Regions from separate parts of the Synechocystis sp. PCC 7509 genome, predicted to be linked through region 3. Evidence: predicted binding sites of a transcription regulator. Region 3 holds the regulator's gene; each other region holds the start of a gene.

Region 1 (5,199 bases), 1.3 Mb from region 3:
TGGGGAAGTGGTAGAAGTTCCCGAAAGCTTAATGGATGCGGTGACAGGATTATCAGGATCGGGGCCCGCTTACGTAGCAATGATTGTTGAAGCTTTAGCCGATGGTGGGGTAAAATCGGGCTTACCAAGAGACATTGCTATGCAACTGGCTTTAGCTACCATCAAAGGCACTGTAGAATTATTGCAAACGACAAAAATGCACCCCGCCGAACTCAAAGATCGAGTTACAAGTCCTGGGGGAACTACCATTGCTGGGGTAGCGCAGTTAGAAAAGGGTGGATTGCGCTCGGCGTTGATTCAAGCAGTGCAAGCGGCTACAGCGCGATCTGTTGAATTGGGAAAATAAGCCCCCAAATATTTTATTAAATAATTTGTCTTACAATCAGTATTGATAACCTTTAAAGGTGGCGTTTCTAATCTGCCTTAAAAATATATTGCCTCTCGCCTAAATAAAAGTGGACGTTTCCCAAATATTGCCCGAATTGAATTTAAACGACATCTTTCCGTTTGAATTAGATGAATTTCAAACTAGCGCGATCGCTGCTTTAAATGCTGACAAGTCGGTGGTTGTCTGTGCGCCTACAGGTTCGGGAAAAACATTAATTGGTGAATACGCCATTCATCGCGCCCTGAGTCGGGGAAAGCGAGTATTTTACACTACACCCCTTAAAGCTTTATCTAACCAAAAATTACGCGATTTTCGTAAAGTATTTGGCGCAGACAAAGTAGGACTATTGACAGGAGATGTTTCGATTAATCGAGAAGCTCCCATCCTGGTGATGACGACCGAAATTTTCCGCAATATGCTCTACGGTACACCCATCGGCGAAGTGGGAACATCAATGCAGGGAGTGGAAGCAGTAGTTTTAGACGAATGTCATTACATGAACGATCGCCAACGGGGGACAGTTTGGGAAGAATCAATTATTTACTGTCCTAGAGAAATTCAATTAGTCGCTCTTTCAGCTACCGTTGCCAATAGCGACCAACTTACCGACTGGATTAATACCGTTCATGGGCCAACTCAACTAATCTATTCAGATTTTCGCCCCGTACCTTTAGAATTTAAGTTTTGCAATGTTAAAGGGCTATTTCCTTTACTTGAAGGCGGCAAAATTAATCCTCGCCTGCGCCCAAAACGCGGTAGTATTGACGCGCAAAAGGCTAAGGATGCTCGGCGTAATGGTGCAAGACCCGAAGCCCCAAGTATAATCTACCTGCTCAATCAGCTAAGTTCTAGGGATATGCTGCCAGCTATTTACTTTATTTTCAGCCGTCGAGGTTGCGATAAAGCCGTAGAAGATTTGGGAACGCTAACATTAGTCAATCCTAGCGAAGCAGCCCAACTAAAGTGGCAAATTGATGAATTTTTGCAGCGCAATCCCGACGCGGGACGGATTGGACAAGTTCAGCCTTTGTATCGCGGTATTGCTGCTCATCATGCCGGAATATTGCCAGCATGGAAGGGCTTGGTAGAAGAATTATTTCAGCAAGGGCTAATTAAAGTTGTATTTGCAACGGAAACTCTCGCGGCGGGAATTAATATGCCAGCGCGAACTACGGTAATTTCTAGTTTATCTAAACGCACTGATCGCGGACATCGATTATTGAATGGTTCAGAATTCCTGCAAATGGCGGGTAGGGCTGGTCGCCGGGGAATGGATAAGCGCGGCTACGTTGTCACGGCTCAAACCCCCTTTGAAGGGGCAAAAGAAGCCGCTTACTTAGCAACAGCTAAAGCTGACCCCTTGGTTAGTCAGTTTACGCCCACCTATGGCATGGTATTGAACTTACTGCAAACTCACACCCTAGAACAAGCAAAAGAACTCATAGAACGCAGTTTTGGGCAGTATATCGCCAATTTATACCTAAAACCTCAATACGAGGCGATCGCCCTTGTTCAAGCTCAATTAGCCCAAGTTCAAGAGCAGCTTGCATCGGTCGATCCTGCGCAGTTGCAAAACTACGAAAAATTGCGCCAACGGCTTAAAGTTGAAACCCAGCTACTAAAAACTTTAGTTGAGCAAGCTACTGATGACCGGGTAGAACAATTAAGTCTCACGATTAGCTTCGCCATGACGGGTACGCTTTTGAGCTTGAAGGGAAAAAATGTCGCTACTTCCGTACCGCTAACCGCCGTCCTCGTAGCCAAAACCCCTGGAGCAGGACAAGCGCCATATTTAGTATGTTTAGGGGCAAATAATCGCTGGTATGTGGTGACAACCAGCGATGTTGTAGATTTACACGCTGAGTTACCACGTCTAGAGATTCAAAGCGATCTTTTGCCTCCGGTAGAAATGCCGATTAAACCTGGACAATCGCGCCGAGGAAACCAAGAATCTCAACTAATTGCCGATTTAATTCCCAACTCGCAGGCAATTATTCATACTGCGCCCGAAGTTTTAGCTCAACAACAGCGAGTTCAGGCAGTAAGCGCACAAATTGAAGCTCATCCTTTGCATGAATTGGGCAACCCGGCAACACTTTTTAAGCGCCGAAACAAAGCAATGGAGATAGAAGCAGAAATTGCTACTCGTCAAGCAGAATTAGAAAAGACTTCCCAGCGTCACTGGGAAGAATTTTTGCATTTAATCGAAATTTTGCAGCGATTTGGTTGTTTGCAAGACTTAGAACCTACCGATTTAGGACAAGTGGCGGCGGCAATTCGCGGCGACAATGAGTTATGGATTGGTCTAGCTTTAGCAAGCGGTGAATTTGACGAACTAGATCCTCAATGTTTAGCGGCGGCGATCGCCGCAATTGTTACAGAAACCCCTCGTCCCGATACCTGGGTACGCTATACCTTACCAATCCCTGTAGAAGAAGCTCTAGCTGGCTTACGCTCTACCCGGCGGAATTTATTTCAACTGCAACGCCGTTACAATATCACTTTACCGATTTGGTTAGAGTACGATTTAGTTGCTTTGCTCGAACAATGGGCGCTGGGAGTCGATTGGGTAGAACTATGCAGCCACACAAGCTTAGATGAAGGTGATGTTGTCCGCCTTTTGCGCCGCACCTTAGACTTGTTGTCGCAAATACCCTATGTTCCCCATTTGCCAACCTCTTTACAACGCAATGCTTATCGCGCTGTGCAATTAATAGATCGTTTTCCCGTGAATGAAACGGCGCAGTAGATGGGCATTGACGGCAATTATATTTTTATTAATTGAAAGAATTGTATCTTACTATACGGAATTGCTACTGGTGATACTGATGCAATGAGATTCACTGCACTCTATCTAAAGATATAAAAGGTTAAAGTAAGTGGTAAAGAAGATATTGATTACAGCAGCGATCGCGCTAATGCTGCTGGTAGGCTCTCCTTTCATCTCTCCAGCATTGGCGGCAACTACTGAAGAGTTGATAGCTGCGGCTCAAACGTCGGCGGACACAGGATTTATGTTAATGTGTTCGGCGCTAGTTTTGTTGATGACTCCAGGGTTAGCTTTTTTCTATGGCGGGTTTGTGCGCGATCGCAATATCTTAAATACTTTGATGATGAGCTTTTTGCTCATGGGTATAGTTGGTGTAACTTGGGTTCTTTGGGGTTATAGTCTGGCTTTTGCTCCAGGCACACCTTTTATTGGTGGCTTGCAATGGCTAGGCTTGAATGGTGTCAGCGCTTCGATGGCGGTAACTGATTATCTAAAAGGCTCCGCACCAGAGGAAGTAGTTTCTTACTCCGCAACTATTCCTCACCAAACATTCATGATTTATCAAGCAATGTTTGCAATTATTACCCCAGCGCTAATTTCTGGAGCAATTGTCGAGCGCGTCAGTTTCCGGGCTTATGCTTTATTTGTGCTAATTTGGTCAACGTTTATCTATTGTCCTTTAGCTCACATGGTATGGGCAAAAGGTGGCTTTTTAGGATTGTACGGTGGCATTGGCGCTTTGGATTTTGCGGGTGGTACGGTAGTACACATTAGCTCTGGAATTTCGGCTCTAGTAGCGGCAATTGTTATCGGCCCGCGCAAAACCTATCCAAGTCAGTTAACCTCCCCTCACAATGTACCTTTTATCTTGCTAGGTGCGGGTTTGCTATGGTTTGGTTGGTTTGGATTTAACGCTGGTAGTGCTTTGGCTTCTGGCGGCTTGGCTACGGTTGCTTTTGTGACTACCAATACGGCGGCGGCGGCGGCGGCGTTAACATGGCTAATTTTAGAAAAAGTTTTACGTGGTAAACCAACGGCGGTAGGCGTTGCAACAGGTGCAGTAGCTGGTTTAGTGGGGATTACACCTGCGGCCGGATTTGTGCCACCTCTAGCAGCAATATTAATTGGTAGTATTACTGCCGTTTGCTGCTTTTTTGCCATTAATTTAAAGCATAAAGTCCAAATTGATGACTCCTTAGATACCTTTCCCGTACATGGTGTAGGTGGTACGGTAGGGGCAATTTTAACCGGGATTTTTGCTACTGTTGAAGTCAATGAGTTTGGTAAAGATGGACTACTGCGCGGGAACTTTGGTCAACTTGGCATTCAATTAGCGGCGATCGCTGTTGCCGTTATTTTCGCTGGAGTTGGTACGTTTATAATTCTCAAAATCCTTGATGCTACCGTTGGTTTGCGTCTCTCTGCCGAGGAAGAATACCAAGGTATGGATATCGTTGAACACGGCGAAGAAGGTTATGGAGAAGAATTTGCAGGGGGATTAAGTATCAAGCAAAATTCTTAATTGCTGGACGCAATAGACCTTGGGCAAAAAAATGATAAGTTTCACTTAAGTTCCTAGGCATACGGAATTAGGATTTAATCCCCTGTTGTTTCTTTGCTAAAAAAACTGCCCATAAACTTGTAAGTTTATGGGCAGTTTCGATCTTATTTGAGCTATTAGTTACGATCTACTAGATAAATCCCTGCGATCGCTGTGTTCCCCCACTAGAAGCCATTTCAAGCCCGGTGTCGTCCGCCTCTTTAAGAAGTCCACTATAGGCTTCCATGCCATGTTCGCTAATATCCAAACCTTGAATTTCTTCTTCCGCCGTCACGCGAATACCAAGGGTAGCCTTGAGTGCCAGCCAGAAAATTGTACTGAGGAGAACAGTGATACCTCCTACCGAGACAATACCGATAATTTGCGACCAAACTTGCTGGAAACCTCCCCCCAGTAGTAAGCCCTTAATCGGGCCTAAACCTTCTTCGTATAGATTCAACGCACCCGCCGGGCCTTCGGCAAATAGACCTACTGCCAGGG
Region 2 (5,199 bases), 2.4 Mb from region 3:
AATATCTTTAGCAGGAACTTTAAACCACTTTTGCTTAGAGATAATTTCAATCATCTCCTCTTTATTTTCGGCTTTTTCGCACCACTGTTGAGCTTCTTGAACTGCCATTAACATCGCTTTGGCGGAATTAGGATTTTTGTCTACCCAATCGGCGCGCATTGTAAAAGCTTTTTCAGGGTGGTCGTTCCAAAGTTCGCCTGTAACTAAAGCTGAGTAACCCACTTTTTGGTTGACTAACTGGGCGTTCCAAGGTTCGCCAACACAAAATGCTTCCATGTTACCTACTTTCATATTGGCAACCATTTGGGGTGGTGGTACGGGAACTACAGAGATTTCTGCATTAGGATCGATCCCTCCAGCAGCCAACCAGTAGCGCATCCAAAGGTCGTGATTACCACCGGGGAAGGTAACGGCGGCTTTGATTTCTTTTCCAGAGGATTTAGATTTGCTAAAAGCTGCTTTTAAGGGCGAACTATCTAAACCCACTTTCATATCTTTGTAAGCATTGGCAACCGAAATTGCTTGCCCGTTGGTATTTAGCCGCGCCAAAATGTACATGGGAATTGGCTTACCTTGAGTAATTTTCCCTAACGCCATTAAGTAAGGCATGGGCGATAATATATGCGCTCCATCAATACCGCCGCCGCCAGAACCAAGTACCAAGTTATCGCGGGTTACGGGCCAAGATGCTTGTTTTTCTACCTTCACATCGGTCATGCCGTACTTGGCATAAAGACCTTTTTCTAGCGCCACAATTAGGGGAGCGGAATCTGTAAGAGCAATAAAGCCTAACTTAGCGGTAGTTGTTTCTACTTTTGGAGCATTAGCCGCCGCACCAACACTAGCAACGGGGCTTGCAGCACCACCACTACTCGCGGTTTCCGTTGGCCCAGAGCTACAGCCATGAGCCAGTAAAGACCCTGCGGTAGCTGCGCCGGCGGTGATAATAAATTGTCTTCTAGAAAAGTTGCTCATGATCTGGTAGTAATTTAAGTTCGGTAAGTTGTATGAGGGGTTTGGATATTGACTTTAGGTAGAAACTAAAGCTTTTTCTCTTGGTTTTGCTTGGAAATGCTCGATTAACAAGTCTCGTAATACGGGTTGCAAATCTTCGCAGGGAATGCCCTTAGTTACGCAAGTTCCCAAATGTGCGTCTTTGCCCACCGTACCACCCATATAAATGTCCACTCCTTCTACAGGCTTGCCATTTTTCCGGGCTTTAGTTCCCATCAAGCCGATGTCAGCTACTTGGGGTTGTCCGCAGGAATTTGGGCAACCTGTCCAGTGAATGCGGACGGGGCGAGTTAGTTGAACTTCTTGGGCTAAAGATGCGATTTCTTTTAAGGCGCGATTTTTGGTTTCAATTAGGGCAAAGTTGCAAAATTGCGCTCCCGTACAAGAAACCAATCCCCGCGTTAGTGGTTCGGGATTGACAGAAAACTTTGCTAATACGGGTTCAGCAAGGAATGTTTCTAAGCGCGAGTCGGAGATATTGGGGATAATAACATTTTGCTCGACGCTAAACCGAATTTCGCTACTCCCATACACTTCTGCTACCCGCGCTAATTCAAACATATCTTGGGCTTCCAAGCGCCCAACGGGAATATGCAAGCCTACATAGTTCAATCCCGGTTGCTTTTGGCTGTAAACGCCAATATGGTCGCGTTTTTCCCAATCTATTGCATCTTTTTCGGCGGCGTTAATTAAGGTTTTACCTAATTGCTTTTCGACTTCGGCGCGAAATTTCTCAATTCCCCATTCATCAATTAGCCACATTAACCGGGATTTTTGCCGATTCGCCCTTAGTCCATTGTCGCGGTAAACTTCTAGAACTGCTCTGCATACGGCTACTACCTCCTCTGGTGCTACCCAAGCATTTAAAGGAATCGCCGCATCGCAGCGCTTGGCGGAGAAAAAGCCGCCAACAAGCACGTTAAAGCCAAATTGCTCGTTTTTATAGGCGGGAATGAATGCTAAATCGTTGATTTCGGCGTGAATTGAATTATCTCGTCCGCCGGAAATGGCGATGTTAAACTTTCTTGGCAAGTTGGTAAATTCTGCATTACCTTCGCCATTTCTTGTAATCATGTCCTGAATTTGACTTGCGAGTTCCCGCGTGTCAAATAGTTCTTCTGCATCCAATCCTGCAATTGGATCTCCGGTAATGTTGCGTACATTGTCCATTCCTGACTGAATGCTAGTTAAGCCTACTTGCTGCATTTGGTCAAAAATATCTGGCAAGTCTTCTATTCTTACGCCGCGCAGTTGAAGGTTTTGTCTAGTGGTAATATCGGCGCAACCATCATCGCCGTAGCGTTCGACTATTTCGCCTAATACTCGCAACTGCTGGCTATTGATAATTCCATTGGGTAAGCGCAGACGCATCATGAATTTGCCAGGGGTGACGGGACGAAAAAATACGCCCAGCCATTTTAGCCGATGTTCCCTGTCCGTGCTGTCCATAGCTTCCCAGCCTATCGACGCAAATTGAGCCAATTCTGCTTTTACCGCTAACCCATCTTTTTCGCTTTTAAACTTCTCAAATTTATTTAGGCTTGTCTTGGCGATCGCATCTTCTATCATGGACTAGACCCTATATTTCCTTTATCTAGCTTTGCTGGAAGTCGCATACATTAAAATAATTGCTATTTGCTGCTAGGTTATTAGACTTCAAGCACTCCTTTCGTATCAGTCGCTACACCACCTGCGGCGGTACGGCTTAGATTTGGGTAAAGTCGGTTAGACAATCGTTAAATGCTTGTTAGTATTCAAGTTAGGATTAATTAACTATTAAGTTCGTATCTTTCGTAACAAAATATTGAGGAATATGACTAAAACGCATAAATTATATGTATTTTTGTCATTAAATACCTGTCTATAGCCAGATGCCTCAAGGAAATAAAAGCTCAAAGTCTGGAAAAGTCATTAAATTTTGCAAAGTTTTTTATATCAAAGTTAAGGAAAATACTATGGATCGTCGAACTTTTTTAAATTGGGTGGGTGTAGGTTGGTTGGCTAGTTCTTTGCCCGTTGCGATCGCTGCCTGTTCTTCCCAAACTACTCAAGCCGAATCTACTAATAACAAAGGTGGGTTTCAGTCTGTAGGGAAATTATCACAGTTAAGCAAAAATAATCAATTACTTAACAAAAATTCTCCTGTGGGTGCAGTTTTAGTAGTTCGCACCAGTTCAACGAGCAATCTTAGCGCTGTAAATCCTACCTGTACTCACGCTGGTTGTACGGTAGATTGGGCAGCTAAGTCACAAAAATTTGTTTGTCCTTGCCATGCTTCCGAATTTGGCATCGATGGCAAAGTCTTAAAAGGGCCAGCTACCAAGCCACTGAAAACCTACAAAGCTAAAATTGAAGGCGATTCGGTATTAGTTAGTTCATAAATAAACCTTTTCCATAAATCCCCAAATTCTGGGGACTTTCAACTCCAGTTCCCCCAAAGTTGGGGGTTAGGGGGCGAAAAGTGGCAAACCTACAAATAAGCGCTCATTGGCTCTTTGATGAACCGGATGTAAAAATGCTTAAAGGTAGACTTCAAAACGCGAGGCATTCCAAAATCAATCGGCATTAAAGTATCTGGTAGCCGCCAATCATTAATTTGCAGTTCATTGGGTTGCAGAAGCGGAAAACTAATACTATCTAAATCTCCCACCAGTCCTAACCGTTGACTGGCGGCGATTGTCGGAATAGCAGAAGGATCAACTTTTAGGATATGTGCGATCGCTAGATCAAGAGCAAATACATTACTTGCTGCCCCCAAAATCCCCAACTGACGGGGTTCTCCTCCACTGGGTCCATTGCCTTCGTGGGCAATAATGCCATCAACTATTGTTAAAGCTGGATTAATTGCTCTTGCGGTTTCTACTAGCATTTGTCCAAACCTAGCGCTATCTTTCCCCGCTTCCATGTGCCACCATGCTTTCATCTTGCCAGGGACGCAACCAAATAAGTTTTTTACACCCATTGTTAAAGTTAGCTGCATATGAGACTTAATTTTGGGTAAATTAATCACTACATCCGCCTCCATTGCTTCGGTGGAAAGCAACAGATGGTTAAATTCTTGCCCCAAAGTTTGGTAACGTTGTCCGTGAAAATCGATAATTGGTAAGTTTAGTTTTTCTATCCAAGGTAAATAACCACTAGCTGTCGCCACTCCCTTTGCAGTCCCAAAAGCTGGACTATCACCTAAAAAAGGTTTACCCCCCGCTTCCATTACCATTTTGGCGACAATATAGACTAATTCGGGACGAGTAGTGCATTCTTTACCAGGACGCGCCCCGGTTAACAAGTTTGGTTTAAGTAAAACGCGATCGCCTTTTTTGACTATAGTTGCCATTCCTCCCATTGGTTCTAGTAACTTAGTTACATGATTTTGCAGAGATTCTAATTCGTAGGAGTCGGCGCGAATTAAACTAATACTGGGATTTGAGTTCATAAAAAATTAATCTAATTGATGGGGCAAAGTAGTAACGTCAAACCAATAAGACATAAATAATTTAATAGTCCATATCAGTTTACTGGTGTCGATGGGCTTAACAATGTAGCCATTTACGCCCCGTTGATAGCAAACTTCAATGTCTGTGGGGTTAGATGAGGTTGTGAACACCACCACAGGTATATTTTGCAAATTTTGGTCTTGTTTTATATGCAATAGTACATCGCGCCCATCCATTCCGGGCAAATTGAGGTCTAGTAAAATCATTGCTGGAAGGGGTGTTTGAGGGGTATCTTTATATTTACCAGTGTGGTGCAAAAATTCTATTGCATCCTCTCCATCAGTACAACGAAAAATTGGCTTATTAATAGATAACTTACGGACTACACGCTCGAAGGCTGTGAAATCTTCATCGCTGTCTTCAATTGTAAGTAATGAATCAATTAAGTCGCCTGCCATGATTTTTTATGCCTGCAATGTGAAATAAAACGTACTACCTTGTCCAAAGGTAGATTCTACCCAGATTTTACCCCCATGACGTTCTACAATTTTTTTGACAATTGTTAAACCCGCTCCTGTACCGCCGCCATAATGGTTGTGACCGTGTAACCGTTTAAATATCCGAAATATATTATCTAAATATTGCTCTTTGATGCCAATACCATTGTCGCGGACGTAGAATACTGTTGCTTCTTCCTGGTGGTCAAGATAGCCAACTTCTACCCATTTCTCCGGTCTGTCGCTATATTTAA
Region 3 (5,199 bases):
CGTTCATCGCGGATTTTATGATAGATTGCCAGGCGATCAGCTTGGGGATACTGGTCGATTTTGTTAAATACAAGCAAAATCGGCTTACCAGCATTTCGCAATTGCGATAAAGCTTCATGCTCTACTTTCGTCATATCTCCAGCAATCACAAACAAAATTAGATCGGTTTGTTGAGCGATATCTTTAGCCAGCAAAGCGCGGGTTTCGCCGTCTACTTCATCCAAACCTGGAGTGTCAATTAATTCAACTTGAGAATTACTAGCTCCAGGTAAAGTCACCTTTACGGTGCGAGAATCGCTATCGCCAATAAGTTGCTCGTCAATTTTCCAAGCGGCTTTGGCTGCGGTACGAGTCACACCATGCAAAGCCCCGGTTTCAAATACTTTTTGCCCCAATAAAGCATTGAGCAACGAAGACTTACCCCTCCCTACCATCCCAAACGCGGCAATTTGTACTACTTGGCGCTCTAAATTGTCGAGCATAGTTTCTAGTTGAGCGATTTCGGATTCTAAAGGGCGGCGCTCTTGAGGCGTTAAGTCCAGCTTATCAATCATGTCTCTTAGCGCTGTTTGGGCTAGTTTGTAATTCAACTGCGCCTGAATATCTCCAAAACTCCAAATTGCATTATCTAAATCAGCATCTATAGAAGCATCCGACACAGGAGGCTTAGATTCAGGCAAGTTGTCGCTCAAGGATCGCGCTCCTAAAAATAGGTTATCTTTTGCTTTTCGATCCTAGCGATTTAATTGGGCAAAATAGTAATAACAGCGCCAAAATTTTAGCTTCAATATCAACCGATAGTCTGAGACTTAAGGCAATGGTCGCTCATTACCCTATGTCTTTGTACTTTTGTCTAGAAAGGCGGCTTCTAGTAATAATTAATAAATTGAAAAGCAATCATTATTTATCGTGAGTAGGAAACCTTTGCCAGAAACAACTGCCTTTGTCAGGATTACCCGCCAATCTTGGCAAAAAGGCTTACTTGAAGGAGATGTTAAAGCGGGAGAATTTGAATGGCAATTTCAATGGTGTTTTCGGCGGGGAGAGTTGTCTGTAAAACCTTCCTCTGGTCGCGCTTTAATCAAAGAACCCTTGGGTCGTTTTTTAGAGCAACGGGATTATCAGCTAGAAGCTGGGGGAGACTATGACTTTACGATTCGCGCTGATTTGTAGCTTTTAAGTATCTTTCGATTAATAATATGGCAACTAAGTCATCTATCGGTCTTGGTGGCTCTCTTAGACCTTGGGGGACAAGTTTTGTTAAGCCTTGGGGCGGGTACATTTGCCAGTAGAAGTCGCGGGCTTCTAAGGTACTATTGTGTTCGTCCACCATCACAAGCGTCATAGTTGCGGGTAATACTTCTTTAAGTTGTTTTTGCCATTGTTTAGAGGTAGTGCGATCGCCCATGACGACAATAGATATAGGAAATTTTTGTAGGAGCGCCTTCATAGAGGCGATCGCCTCCAAGGCTAACACAACTTGATGGTAATGCAATTGCAAATCTTGTCCCATCACCGCCAAGCCGCACTTATCTCGACCGGGATCGAAGCCCAAAATCATAATTTTTATCCTGGTTTATAGTTTATTTTGTGCCTTCGTTGTTGCCCTACGTGCTTTTGTAAGCTTAGGAGTGAGCGCATCTCTTAATTGGTTGCCTACTAACCTTCTAGTGCCAAAAACCACTTGCCCGTCTTTAACTGCCACTAATTGCACTTGCGAAGGCCCTGCTGTATATATATCTTCGGCGGCAATAGCTTTAATTTCTACCGGCTGATTATACTGCCTGACTTGCTCAATAAAGCTAACTAGAGTTTCTAACCTACCATCGCCAATTTCAATCGCATCGCCTAATATACCTGCACGACGGGCGCGAAATTTTGTCGCACTCAGCAATAACCCTACTTTTTGGCGGATTTCTTGACCTGTAATCGAGGGATTGGTTGGAATTGCGGCCAATACGTCACCTTTAGAAAAAATTACTTCATTTACAGCGATATTGATCGCTGCTTGGACGTTTTTTTCTCCTAAAAGGTAATTTCCCGCCGAAATAACTCGCACGACATAATCTCTACCATCGTCAATTTGGGCAATTACCTTTTCAACTTGGGCTTTAGATATTTGTACAGCGAGTTCATTTTCGGGGTTTGTACCGGGCTGGGTTGATTCTATGGCGACGCGATTGGCTTCGCGCAATAGTTGCTCAATAGCTTGACGCGCGGCTTTTGGTTGCTGAATGCGAACTACACCCGTAGCCAAAACGCTACCGCTTTCTAGGGCTACATTTCCCTGGCGCAAAACTTGATAATCTTGATAATAACCTTCAAGCTTTGCGACTTCTTGTTCGAGAAATTCTCTTTGACTCTCTAATTGTTTGAGGCGAACTTCTCTACCGGCAATTACGCGATCGCGCTGTTGCAAATCGCGATCGCGATTGACTATTTCTTGATCTAGATTAGCAATCGCCTCATCGCGATCAGCAATTTGACTTCTGACTTCTGCTAACTGCTTACCGATTTGTTGGCGTTCGTTTTGAAGTTTTTGAATTTCTGCTTGTAAAGTCTTTGCTTGCTGAGAGACTGTTTGCAGTAAAGCCCTAGCATCCAGAAATCTACTGGTAATTTGACTTAGCTGGGTTTGGTTGCGGCTTAGTTGGGCTTGAGTTTGTGCCTGTTTAACTTGAGTACGGCTTAATTGGGCTTGAGTTTGAGTTTGTTTAGTAATTACCGCCTGTAACGATCTATTGGTTGCTTGCAAACGTTTTTGGGCTTGGGCTTGCCTTTTCTCTGCGGCTTTTTGTTCGGTTCTAGCTTGCTGCAAATCCTTTTCTACATTACTTTTTTGAATTTTTGTAGCTTCTAGTTCTTTAGTTGTAGATTCTACCTGCTTGCGCTTTGTTTTGAGGTCTTTTTGAATTCTCTCAAGTTGGAATACTCCCGTGCGCAAGCTTTTGTCGGCGGCAAATAGAATTCCGAGTGTTGAAGCAGCGATCGCGCTCCCAGTTACTATAGTTACTAAAACGGCAGTTTTGCGTGGACGCAGTTTAAACAAGCTTAGTCGAGCTTTGCCTACTCGCGTGCCAATGCGATCGCCTACCGTCGCGATTACACCTCCCAAAATCAAAATTGCTACAATTAGGATTATTCCGGTAGTCATTTTCCGCCGTCCACCTTTGCCCACTCAAATACAGCCTACTTCAACCGCTTAAATTTTGGTGGCTTCTTAGAATTTATGGGGAGCGGGAGAAGCTTTTTTAGGTAAATTGCTGACTCAAAGCTACTGGATTGTGGAGAGTAATCTTTTTTTTGTGAATAGAAATCATTTCGTCAGTCCGCAAATCTCCAAGGAGCCGAGTTACAGTCACGCGAGTAGAACCAATAGCTTCAGCGATCGCTTGATGAGATAACTTAAGGTCAATAGTAATTCCTTCAGAGGTGGGAATACCAAAATCTCGGCACAAAATTAGTAAAAAACTTACTAGCCTCGAACCCATATCGCGGTGCGCCAAAGTTTCAATCATCATTTCTGTTTGCAAAATCCGCGATGACAAGCCTTTAAGCATCAACATCGACAATTCTGGATTGCTTTTTAGCGATTGCTCTACTTGTTCAATGGGTGCGGAAAGTAGCTCTACAGGAGTAAAAGCCACCGCATGATAGAATCTATCCGAACGTTGTCCTGTCAGTAGCGAAAGTACGCCAAACACGCTATTTTCTCTAAGCAGTGCTACGGTAATTTCTTCTCCAGCTTCATAAACCCTAGAAAGTTTTACTGCGCCCTTGAGCAGAAAATAAACTCGTTCTGCTGGATCGCCTGGAAAAAATATCGTTTTACCCCGTTCAAACATTTCCACAACTGGGGGAAACGAGCCAGTTCCTATTTGACGAAATACCGCCGCTAACGGTCTATCTTGCATTACGATCATCTTTTTGCCTAACAAACATCCTTCGCGCGATCCAAAAAACTCCGCAGTTTTGTATCACTACACTACTTAATATGACTTTAAATGGTTTTTTTGTATTGTTGACTACATAATTTTTAAGAGAGAATTACTTTGAAAAAATAGGGGGTTGGCTAATGGGTAATTGGTAATTGGTAATTGGTAATTGGGAGGAAAGAGAGTGAGATAGGACAAGTTGCAAACGTTGGGAAGAATTATCACACTTTACAGTAACGCCAAAAATAGTTAAGAGCGATAGCGTTTTTTGTTTGATGACCAAATTCGGGTATGCTCCTAAATGGAATATTTTTAAATTAAAACTTATAGTTTATGCTCGATTTGACTGGAAAAAACGCCTTAGTAACTGGAATTGCTAACAATCGCTCGATTGCTTGGGGAATTGCCCAACAACTCCATAAAGCCGGAGCAAATATTGGGATTAGCTATTTGCCCGACGAACGCGGCAAAATGGAAAATAAAGTAGCAGAACTTGTAAAACCCCTTAATCCCAGCTTGTTTGTACCGTGTAACGTCCAAAGTGACGAGCAGATCAAAGAAATGTTTGAAGAAGTCGCTTCTAAATGGGGCAAATTAGATATCCTCATTCATTGTCTAGCTTTTGCCAACAAAGAAGACCTAACGGGCGGCTTTAGTAATACTTCAAGAGCGGGTTTTAATCAAGCCTTAGAAATTAGTACCTATTCTTTGACACAGTTAAGCGGTGCGGCGAAACCTTTAATGACTGAAGGCGGTAGTATTGTCACGCTGACCTATTTGGGAGGAGTTAGAGCAATTCCCAACTACAACGTCATGGGGGTAGCAAAAGCTGGGTTAGAAATGAGCGTGCGTTACTTAGCCGCCGAATTAGGAGAGCAAAACATTCGCGTTAATGGAATTTCCGCCGGGCCGATTAGAACTTTAGCTTCTTCCGCCGTTGGGGGAATTTTGGATATGATTCATCACGTAGAAAAAATTGCCCCCTTGCGGCGCACGGTAACGCAGCTAGAAGTCGGAAACGCGGCGGCGTTTTTGTGTAGCGATTTAGCGAGTGGCATTACCGGGCAAATTTTGTATGTAGATGCGGGCTACGAAATTATGGGAATGTAGGAATAATGTAGAGACGTTTTGATGAAACGTCTTCCTAGGAGATTGTGGCAAAACTAGCATCTTCAGTCAAGAATTGAATATATAGATAGTTTTTAAGTTAGTTTTATGCAGACAAGAAACCCCCAAATTTTATCTTCTCTAGCCAATATCCCTA

What was found. Region 3 encodes NtcA, which controls nitrogen genes in cyanobacteria. Its sites were predicted from a motif close to GTANCNNNNGNTAC; they were not measured.
Region 1: a site for NtcA is predicted at 3,181-3,194, ahead of SYN7509_RS0213255 (ammonium transporter). Genes of this name have one in related genera too.
Region 2: a site for NtcA is predicted at 2,686-2,699, ahead of SYN7509_RS0218595 (ferredoxin--nitrite reductase). Genes of this name have one in related genera too.

What each region holds. Positions count from the first base shown of each region.
Region 1 is NZ_ALVU02000001.1:2,643,849-2,649,047, reverse strand. It holds gene proC (pyrroline-5-carboxylate reductase) at 1-346, shown strand, start outside; gene SYN7509_RS0213260 (DEAD/DEAH box helicase) at 456-3,137, shown strand; gene SYN7509_RS0213255 (ammonium transporter) at 3,268-4,680, shown strand; gene SYN7509_RS25900 (ammonium transporter) at 4,850-5,199, opposite strand, start outside.
Region 2 is NZ_ALVU02000001.1:3,712,081-3,717,279, reverse strand. It holds gene SYN7509_RS0218600 (CmpA/NrtA family ABC transporter substrate-binding protein) at 1-975, opposite strand, end outside; gene SYN7509_RS0218595 (ferredoxin--nitrite reductase) at 1,030-2,583, opposite strand; gene SYN7509_RS0218590 (QcrA and Rieske domain-containing protein) at 2,970-3,395, shown strand; gene SYN7509_RS0218585 (Npun_F2552 family protein) at 3,485-4,447, opposite strand; gene SYN7509_RS0218580 (response regulator) at 4,454-4,906, opposite strand; gene SYN7509_RS0218575 (ATP-binding protein) at 4,913-5,199, opposite strand, start outside.
Region 3 is NZ_ALVU02000001.1:1,351,980-1,357,178, forward strand. It holds gene SYN7509_RS0206855 (GTP-binding protein) at 1-692, opposite strand, end outside; gene SYN7509_RS0206860 (DUF3146 family protein) at 925-1,173, shown strand; gene SYN7509_RS0206865 (pre-16S rRNA-processing nuclease YqgF) at 1,151-1,561, opposite strand; gene SYN7509_RS0206870 (DUF3084 domain-containing protein) at 1,577-3,154, opposite strand; gene ntcA (global nitrogen regulator NtcA) at 3,252-3,923, opposite strand; gene fabI (enoyl-ACP reductase FabI) at 4,269-5,045, shown strand; gene hisB (imidazoleglycerol-phosphate dehydratase HisB) at 5,151-5,199, shown strand, end outside.